3 regions of the Bradyrhizobium sp. SYSU BS000235 genome follow, and region 2 is predicted to be linked to each of the others. Evidence: predicted binding sites of a transcription regulator. Region 2 holds the regulator's gene; each other region holds the start of a gene.
The links. The regulator PhoB, encoded in region 2, activates phosphate uptake and scavenging genes when phosphate is short. The targets are predictions, from matches to a motif close to TGTCATNNANCTGTCAT.
Positions count from the first base shown of each region.

Region 1: the regulator PhoB is predicted to act here: its motif matches at 1,404-1,420, upstream of phnF (phosphonate metabolism transcriptional regulator PhnF).
Region 3: the regulator PhoB is predicted to act here: its motif matches at 1,813-1,829, upstream of ACP0KA_RS13975 (YdcH family protein).

Region 1 is NZ_JBMHJM010000001.1:3,761,572-3,764,844, reverse strand. Features, by position in the region: gene ACP0KA_RS17535 (carbon-phosphorus lyase complex subunit PhnI) at 1-255, opposite strand, end outside; gene phnH (phosphonate C-P lyase system protein PhnH) at 259-876, opposite strand; gene phnG (phosphonate C-P lyase system protein PhnG) at 881-1,342, opposite strand; gene phnF (phosphonate metabolism transcriptional regulator PhnF) at 1,476-2,201, shown strand; gene phnE (phosphonate ABC transporter, permease protein PhnE) at 2,211-3,062, opposite strand; gene phnE (phosphonate ABC transporter, permease protein PhnE) at 3,059-3,273, opposite strand, start outside.
Region 2 is NZ_JBMHJM010000001.1:103,708-106,980, forward strand. Features, by position in the region: gene pqqB (pyrroloquinoline quinone biosynthesis protein PqqB) at 1-647, opposite strand, end outside; gene pqqA (pyrroloquinoline quinone precursor peptide PqqA) at 787-867, opposite strand; gene phoB (phosphate regulon transcriptional regulator PhoB) at 1,055-1,756, opposite strand; gene phoU (phosphate signaling complex protein PhoU) at 1,786-2,502, opposite strand; gene pstB (phosphate ABC transporter ATP-binding protein PstB) at 2,526-3,273, opposite strand, start outside.
Region 3 is NZ_JBMHJM010000001.1:2,997,427-3,000,699, reverse strand. Features, by position in the region: gene ACP0KA_RS13985 (EAL domain-containing protein) at 1-80, opposite strand, end outside; gene ACP0KA_RS13980 (NAD(P)/FAD-dependent oxidoreductase) at 282-1,391, shown strand; gene ACP0KA_RS13975 (YdcH family protein) at 1,496-1,681, opposite strand; gene ACP0KA_RS13970 (YdcH family protein) at 2,025-2,231, shown strand; gene ACP0KA_RS13965 (GGDEF domain-containing protein) at 2,204-2,839, opposite strand; gene purE (5-(carboxyamino)imidazole ribonucleotide mutase) at 3,128-3,273, shown strand, end outside.

The DNA.
Region 1 (3,273 bases), 3.7 Mb from region 2:
CAGCGTGGCGCGGAATGCGCGCAGCAGGAAGATCGCTTCGATCATATCGCCGCGCGCCTGCTTGATCGCCAGCGCCGCCAGCTCGCGGTCATAGAGCGAGCCTTCGGTCATCACGCGGTCGACCGCGAGGGTGAGCTGTTCAGAGATCTGCGACAGGGACAGATCCGGCACCGCCGGATCGCCGCGGCGCTCATGCGCCATCAGCCGGTGTGCATTCTCGATGGCGCGTTCGCCGCCCTTGACTGCAACGTACATGGCTCACGCCTCCTTCGCCGCAACGTGGATACTGCGCGGCAGCGCGACGAGATCATTGCCGCTGACCAGCAGCAGATCGACGCCGAGCGGAAACAGCGCGCGGTTGGCCTGCATGCGCGCGACGAAATCCTGCGGTAATGGGCCAGCCCGCAAACTGGACGTGCCTTGAATGCCCGGTCCGCTCAGCATGATCTCCTCGCCCGCAGTCAGCGTCTCCACCTGAACCACCAACGTGGTGGAGCGGTCCGGATATTCCGGCGTTCCCGGCGCAAATGTTTCGAAATCCGGCAAGGCCGAGCCCTTCGCGATTAGCGCGAAGGCAGCTTGCGAGGCCTCAGCCGTCAGCGGCGCTCCGGTCTGGAAGCGCAGCCACGACGCCATGTCGGTCTCGTGTGCGAAATCCTGATCGAGCCAGACGGATGTATCGTGATCGAACAGCGCCAGTGCGACTGCAGCGGTTGCGGGCATCATGAGCGATGGCGCCTTGACCGGCTCCGCAATCGTATGAACTGTTCCCGGCCGCGCCATGGCATCCATCACGCTGCGGAACACCACCTGCGACGACTGCACCGGATTGGCGAAGCCTGTCCCGAGGCCGGACTGGAGAGTGGCAAGTGTCATGATCTCAGCCCTCGCCTCGTACCAGTGTGTAGAAATCGACCCGTGTCGCTGCCGTCTCCGCATCCTGCTGCGCGCGGGCTTTCTCCAGTTCCTGACGCAGGGGCGCGAGAACCTTGTCTTCAATACGCTCTTTGAAGACGTCGCTCTGGATCAGCGCGTCACACAGCGCGATCAGCCGCGCCTTTTCGCCATCGCGCCCCAGCACATAGCCAAAGCCGACTTCACCCGAGGACAGCCGCACGGCCGCGCGCGACACCGAGGCCTCACCGAGGTTGAACGGCGCACCGTCACCGCCGATCCGGCCGCGCACCATCACGAGGCCGTTCTCCGGCTGGCGCAGCGCCTCGTGCGGCGGAACATCGACATCGCCCAGGCACGCCGCGATCCGCTGCGTCGGCATATGCGCGAGGACAGCCATCGCCCGCTGACGTTGGTTCTGCTGCGGACTGAGTTCGGATCGGGTCATGATGTCCAGCTTGCTGATTCCAAGTTGTCTATGTTAATAGACAACTTCGTAACGCAGCGCTATGACAATCTGGTGACGACGGCATGATTTTCGGTATGTTGCGGCTCTCGCTCCGCGAAAGGTTGTCGCATCTATGAGTTTGGCTGAAACGAGCACCGGCGTTGCGCTGTGGCGGCGCGTCGCGGATTCCATCGAGCAATCGATCGCCGATGGAACCTATCCGCGCAACTCCAAGCTGCCCGGCGAAACCGAAATCGCGGAACTCCATCGGGTCAACCGCCACACCGTACGCCGTGCGCTGGCTGCGCTCGCCGAGCGCGGACTGGTGCGCGCCGAACGTGGTAGCGGCACCTATGTCGAAGCACCGCGCATCGCCTATCCGCTGCGCTCACGCACGCGGTTTTCCGAAATCGTCAGTGCCGGCGGCCACGAAGCCAGCGGCAAGCTGCTGAGTGCATCGATCGAAGATGCGCCGCAGGATCTTGCCAAACACCTGGGCCTCAAGACCGGCGCGCCCTTGCTGCGGATCGATGCACTGCGCACAGCAGACCGGATGCCAATCTGCGTCGGCTCCACGTGGGTCGATGCGGACCGCTTTCCCGACGGCGGCAAACTCTATGAAAAAATGCAGTCCATCACCAAGGTGCTGGCCCATTTCGGCATCCGCGACTATCGCCGCGAGTGGACCAACGTTACGGCTGCCATTGCCGATGCCGCCGATGCCGCACGCCTCGATCTCGCGCTCGGCCGCCCGGTGCTGGTGGTCGAAAAGCTCGACACGGAAATGAACGGCAAGCCGTTGATCATATCGCGTTCGCGCTTTGCCGCTGAACGCGTTCAGTTCGTCATCGAAAACTAGCGGTGGAAATTAGTGCCGGGCTTCGCCTGCCCGGCCGATGATTGCACGGCGGAGCCGGTTCGAGACGAAATCAATCGCGGCCACCGCGACGAGGATCATCAGAATCAGCGTCGAGACCTTCTGCCATTCCAGCACACGGATCTGCTCGGCAAGCTGAAGGCCGATGCCGCCTGCACCGACGATGCCAATGATGGTGGCCGAACGCGTGTTCGACTCGATGAAATAGAGAATCTGCCCTGCGAGCACAGGCAGCACCTGCGGCAGCAGTCCGAACCGGATCTCATGCAGCTTGCTGCCGCCCGCCGCGCGGATGCCCTCGACCTGCTTGCGGTCGGCACCTTCCATCGCTTCCGAGAACAGTTTGCCGAACGCACCGAAGTCCGATGTCGCAATCGCCAGCACGCCCGCGAATGGGCCGAGCCCGACAACGTTGATCCATACAAGAGCCCAGATCAGCGTATCGATGCCGCGAACCGAATCCAGAAACCGCCGCACTGGAAAGCGCAGAAAAATGGATGGAATGATGTTCTTCGCCGCCAGCATGCTGACGGGAAGCGCCATGAGCGCCGCCAATAGCGTGCCGAGAAACGCGATCGACAGGGTTTCTCCCATGGCGTGGAGATAGGTCGGGAACGATGTGCCGGGATCCGGCGGGATCATCAGCATGACGAACCAGCCGAGTTGCTTGAAGCCGGTCACCAGCCGGTGGATCGAAATCTCCAGATACCAGCAGCCGAAAAAGAACAGCGCGATCGCCGCCGCGGCAACCAGGAGTGCTTTCACGCGGCCTGCATTCGATCCGCGAAACAGGTCGGGATACTGCGCCGCCAGTTCCGCCGGGCTGCGATCCGCCGCGATCATGCCCGCTCTCCCGTGCTGAGCAGGCGTCCGCGCAGCCAGCCGGTGAGGATGTCGATAATGAACACGGTGACGATGATCATCACCAGGATCGCGCTGACGTCCGAATAAAAGAACTTGCGCACCGCGACCACGAGTTCTTGCCCGATGCCGCCAGCACCCACAAAGCCCATGATGGAAGCTTCGCGCACATTAATCTCGAAGCGCAGCAGCG
Region 2 (3,273 bases):
CGCATCTTCAGCTCTGGGGTCATGGCGGCGCAAGCGGCAAGAAAAAAGAAGTATTGGCCACTCCGCTTGTCCGCAATCCGCAGCCCCACGGTGTCGCCCGCCTCATCGTCCACCGCAGGTGCAGCAGCGTCTTCAAGATACCAGGCACGTTTACCAGGAACGAGGAATGGCAAAACTTCCAACCCCGACGGCGAGCCGTTCGCCAACTTGGGCTCGAACGTGGCATCGAATTCGATCGGTTCGCGACGCACCCGCTCCGCACTCAGAACATTGAAGATGCTGTTGTCCCTCAGCGTCGCAAGAACGCGTTGGTGAGCGTAGATGGTAAATGGCCAACCCTCACGCAGGGACAGCAACCCCGCGACGGCGTCGACCTCGCCATTGGTCAGGATGACGCCTGCGATCGGGCTATGGCGTAATTGATCCGGCTTTGGATGAAGTTGCGGGGTCGCGATCACCTGTTGGCGCAGGTCAGGTGAAGCATTGATCAGAAACCAGTGTTTGTGGTCAGCGCTGACCGCTATCGATGCCTGCGTGGCTCGCAAGTCCGGCCGCTCAAGACGTGTGATTCGGCAGACCTCACAGTTGCAGTTCCATTGCGGGACGCCGCCACCAGCCGCCACCCCGAGAACGACAACGCGCAACATCAAAACGCCTCCGGCAATCCCGGTTCGCGGAATCCAGACCCAGACACAAACAAGGCCGGCTGCGAAAGAACTTCACCCATTGGGCGAGCCCTTACGCAAACCGGACCAATTGTCTTTTAAACTGAAGAAATTTGCAGACTTACTTGCGCGCCGCGCAGGCGTACATGTTGATTTCCATGCCAACCGGCACTTCAACAATCTTTGGAGCTTTCCAGGCCATTTTGGTTCTCCTTCCCAATTCAATCCTGCGACTGGGTTTCGCTGCCCCGTCGAGAGTCAGGTTAACACGGAGATGACCAAATGCGAGGTGCAATTTTGCCCTTCATTGGCACAAAATTGTTATTCGCCCTACCCAGGATTGCAAAGCAACATCAGACAAATGCTGCTCTGCAATAATTTTATCGAGATCACTCAGCCTTGGCGAAGCGATCATCCAGGGCGTAGCCCGCTCCGCGAACGGTGCGGATGGGATCCTGCTCCCGGCCAAGGTTCAGGAGCTTCCTGAGCCGGCCGATATGAACGTCCACGGTGCGCTCATCGATATAGATGTCGCGTCCCCAAACGCCGTCGAGCAATTGCTCCCGGCTGAAAACACGTCCCGGATGTTCCAGGAAGAACTCCAGAAGACGGTATTCGGTGGGCCCCAGATCAATCGGGCGGCCGGAACGGGCCACACGGCGCCGATCGCGGTCCAACTCGATATCGCCGAAAGCCAAAACCGTGGCGAGACGCTCCGGGCTGGCCCGTCGCAGCAAGCCCTTCACCCGCGCCAGCAATTCCGGGACCGAGAACGGCTTGACGATGTAATCGTCAGCGCCCGTCGCGAGACCCCTCACCCGCTCGCTTTCCTCGCCACGCGCGGTCAGCATGATGATGGGGATCTGCTTCGTTTCAGGCCTTGCCCTTAGACGACGGCAAAGCTCGATCCCCGACAAACCAGGCAGCATCCAATCGAGCACGATCAGATCCGGAATATGCTCCTTGAGTCTGGTGTCGGCGTCGTCCCCGCGTGCAACGGTTTCGACATCGTAGCCTTCGGCATCCAGATTGTAGCGAAGCAGCGTCGTCAACGCTTCTTCATCCTCGACGACAAGAATTCGGGCGCTCATGTCCGATCCTTCAATTTATATCCTTCCAATCAGCTGCCTGAGACAGCCGTCGCAAAACTCGTCATATCGCCTTTGGGGCGCTGATCGAGCATCTGTTGTCCTTCGATCATGTAGAAGACCGTTTCGGCAATGTTGGTCGCATGGTCCCCGATCCGTTCGATGTTCTTGGCGCAGAACATCAAATGGATGCAGAAGCCGATATTGCGCGGATCTTCCATCATGTAAGTCAGCAGCTCGCGGAACAGCGAGGTGCAGATCGCGTCGACTTCTTCGTCGCCTTTCCAAACCGCCATGGCGGCCGGCAGGTCATGCGCGGCATAAGCGTCGAGCACCGACTTGACCTGAGACTGCACCAGGTCGGTCATATGCTCGAGACCACGGATCAGCTTCAACGGATGGAAATCGCTGTCGAGTGCAGCAACGCGCTTGCCGATATTCTTCGACAAATCGCCCATGCGCTCCAGGTCGGTCGCAACCCGCAGCGAGCCGACGATCTCGCGAAGGTCGACAGCCATTGGCTGACGGCGAGCGATCGTCAATACTGCACGCTCTTCGATGGCATGCTGCAACTTGTCGATATCGAGATCAGCGGCGACCACGCGCTTGCCCAGCGCGACGTCCCGACGGATCAGAGCATCGACGGAATCCACGATCTGACGTTCCGCCAGACCACCCATCTCTGCAACGAGCCGATTAAGCTCCTGGAGATCTTCGTCGAACGCCTTGGCGGTATGATCTGTTCCCATAATAATTCTCCACGCGGTAAGCGTCAGCCGAAACGGCCGGTGATGTAGTCTTGCGTCCGCCGATCCGTCGGCGACGTAAAGATCTTGTTTGTTTCATCGAACTCGATGAGCTGGCCGAGATACATGAACGCCGTCTTGTCGGACACGCGCGCCGCCTGCTGCATGTTATGCGTAACGATCGCGATCGTGTAATTTTCCTTCAGTTCCTGGATCAGTTCTTCGACCTTTGCAGTGGAAATCGGGTCAAGCGCCGAGCAAGGCTCGTCGAACAAGATCACTTCCGGCCGCACGGCGACCGTTCGCGCGATACACAGGCGCTGCTGCTGGCCGCCCGAAAGGCTCAGGCCGCTCGCATTCAGCTTGTCCTTCACTTCATTCCAGAGCGCACCGCCACGCAGCGCAGTCTCAACGCGCCCGTCCATTTCCGACTTCGATATCTTTTCATAAAGACGGATGCCGAATGCGATGTTTTCATAGATGGTCATCGGGAACGGCGTCGGCTTCTGAAACACCATGCCGATCCGAGCACGCAGCAGATTCAGATCGAGCTTCGGGTCCAGGATGTTGGTGTTGTCCAGCATGAGCTGTCCCACCGCGCGCTGACCCGGGTAGAGATCATACATCCGGTTGAAGATACGCAACAACGTCGACTTGCCGCATCCCGACGGTCCGATGAACGCGGTCACCCGGTTCTCGCCCAGCGTCAGGTTGATATTCTTGAGCGCGTGATGCTCGCCGTAATAGAAATTCAGGTCGCGCACCGTCACTTTT
Region 3 (3,273 bases), 2.9 Mb from region 2:
AACAAGGCAAACGACAGCGCCGAGCCCCTCGACGGACTCGTGATGCTCAGTTCGTTCGCTTGCTTCTGCCAGCCGGTCATTCCCATTCCACGGATTCTTCCGGGAGGGATTGTCTGGTCGGTGCCGTTTGAATCGGGTAAATGCTGACGCTGAACGTGACGTAATTTTGTCTAAAATGGAGGCAAAGGCGGTTCGTGATTAACGAAGCCCTAATGCCGAAGCGCTGTATGGACCGATTACGTCTCCCGCACTCGGACGAACTCCGGCAATTTGGACGATGAATGGACAAGATTGATTGCGTAGTTGTCGGTGCCGGGGTTGTCGGTCTCGCGACAGCACGGCGGCTGGCACAGGCAGGCCTCGAAGTAATCGTCGTGGAGGCCACGGAAGATATCGGCACAGGGACATCATCGCGCAACAGCGAGGTCATCCATGCCGGAATTTATTATCCTGCAGGAAGCCTGATGGCGCGCATGTGCGTCGGCGGCAAGAAGGCGCTCTACGCTTATTGCGCCGACCACGGCATCCCGTATCGCCGATGCGGAAAATTGATCGTCGGCACCACCGAAGATGAAGTCGCCAAACTCGCCTCGATCAAGGCCCACGCCGAAGCGAACGGCGTTGATGACATGAAGACCCTGACAGGCGAAGAGGCGCGCGCGCTTGAACCTGCGCTCAACTGCGTCGGCGCTCTTTTGTCGCCCTCGACCGGCATCATCGACAGCCACGCCTATATGCTGGCGCTTCGCGGCGACGCGGAGAGCGCGGGAGCCGCATTCGCGTTTCATGCGCCGTTGATGGGGGCGAAAGTCACCACCGACGGGTTCGTGCTTCACGTCGGGGGCGATGCTCCGATGGAGATCGGCTGCAAACTGCTTATCAATTCAGCCGGTCTCGCGGCGCCTTCCATTGCACGCGCAATCGATGGCATGCCGGCCGATCGCATCCCCACCGCTTACTACGCCAAAGGCAATTACTTCAGTTGCAGCGCGCGCGCGCCATTCACACACCTGATCTATCCGGTACCGGAGCCGGGTGGCCTCGGCGTCCACCTCACCCTCGATCTCGGCGGACAGGCGAAGTTTGGACCGGATGTGCAATGGGTCGACAAAATCGATTACGCAGTCGATGCCTCACGCTCCGAACGGTTTTATCCGGCCATCCGTCGCTACTGGCCGGCATTGCCGGATGGAGCGTTGTCTCCCAGCTATTCCGGCATCCGCCCGAAGATTGTGCCGCCTGCCATTGCAAAGCAGGACTTCCTGATTCAGGGCCCGCAAGAACACGGCGTATCCGGATTGATCAATCTGTTCGGCATTGAGTCACCCGGACTCACGTCGTCACTGGCCATCGCGGACGAAGTCGCGCGATTGGCCGACGTGCGAGCATAACTCAAGTGCCGTGACGGCATTTGCCGTCACGATCATCACGCGCAGCCTGGCGGGAGCGGATGTCAAATCCACCCCACTAGCCGCATTGACGATGGTTTTTGCTATCAGTGAATGGTCGAACTGGCCGCGTGGCGGATACGTTCGATCTGGTCCTTCAGCACCAGTTTTCGGCGCTTCAACTCGATGATGTGGAGGTCGTCTGTGGAAAGATGCTGCAGAGCATCGTGCAATTCGTTTTCCAGAACTTCGTGCTTGCGTTCCAGTTCAACGAGATGCGACTCGATCGCCATATGTATCCTCCTTTGTTGATTGCCTTCAAAGTTGGATGAAACGCGCTTTCAAGCGAATGGCGTATCGGGTTCGCGTGAAAAACGCGCTCCTCTTGCTGAGACAGAGTGGTTGGATCCACTCCATCCGGACTATGAAGTGTACATGACGGAGGCGGACTGTCGACAAGGAACGACGAACCGAGCCTAAAATTTTTCTCACGATTAAAAATCGGTTCTCAAGGAACTATTTGGCATTTCCATTACTGGAAATTATTCCTGTTATCTGTAATGACAATGCACGTGCAGCACACCATGTAGTGCAATAGGTTTGCTGAAGCCCGGCAAAGCCAACTCACCAACGGTTATGGTAGATCAGGACAACAACGAATTCGCGCTTGAGCTGGCGCGACTGCAACAAGAGCATCGCGATCTGGATGCTGCGATCGAGGCGCTGCACCAGTCGCCTGCTCCAGACCTGCTGCGGCTGCAACGATTGAAGAAGCGCAAGCTGCAACTGCGAGACCGCATCTCCTTTATCGAAGATCAGATCACGCCGGACATTATCGCCTGAGTTGAGGACAACGCGGTCCCTTTGCGCTCAGCCTTCCGCGCGTACATCGCCCGGTCCGCTTGCTCCAATGCCAAAGCTGCATCGTCCATCGGTTTCAGCATCGCGACGCCTGTTGAAGCACCCGCCGCGACAGCCCGTCCTTTGAACATGAACGTCAGGGAATCGATCGCCTTCTCGAGCGCGGTGGCCTTGGCACGCGCATCTGCATCGGACAGATTCCAGAGCAGCAGCGCGAACTCATCACCCCCAAGCCGTCCGACAACGTCCGATGAGCGGATATGCCGCATCAGCACCGCCACCACGCCCTTCAGGACCATATCGCCCGCCGCGTGCCCGTAGGTGTCGTTGATCGGCTTCAGGCGATCGACGTCCAGCACGATCAACGCGCCTGCGGCACGGTAGCGGTCGATATAAGCGCTGGCGCGGCCGAGTTCCCGCTCGAAGCCGCGGCGGTTGTAAATGTTCAACAGAAAGTCCGTGTCCGCCCAGGCCTGTAGCTCATCAATCCTGGCGTGTGCGGTCGCAAGCTGCACCTTGAGAGCTTGGATTTCAGCCTCGGCTTTCTCCAGCGCGCTGTCGGGATGCAGCCTGCCTTTGCTGGCGTCCAAACGCTTGCCTTGCGAAGCCGATTTGGCTGGAACTTTCGGCCGCGCCTCGGCTGTTGTGCTGGACGCTTTTCGGCCCGGATGCCCTGCGGTCGCCCTGGTCTTCGAGACTCTCGAATTTGGCACCTTTGCCACGCGTCCTGCCGCAGTGTTGGTCACCAAAACAGGCCCGAGAATCGGCCTTGCCGGTGTTGACCATGAAAGGATAGTCCTTTCTCAACGGCTTGCCACGCGAAAGTGCAACCCTATAATCCGCGTCTCTTTTTTCCACTCTTTTCAAAGATTTCTCGCATGACAGCCGCCGTCGCCATCATCATGGGAAGCCAGTCCGACTGGGAAACCATGCGTCACGCCTCTGAAACCCTGACCGCGCTGGGGGTTTCGCACGAGGCGCTGATCGTGTCGGCGCACCGCACTCCGGACCGGCTGTATGCCTT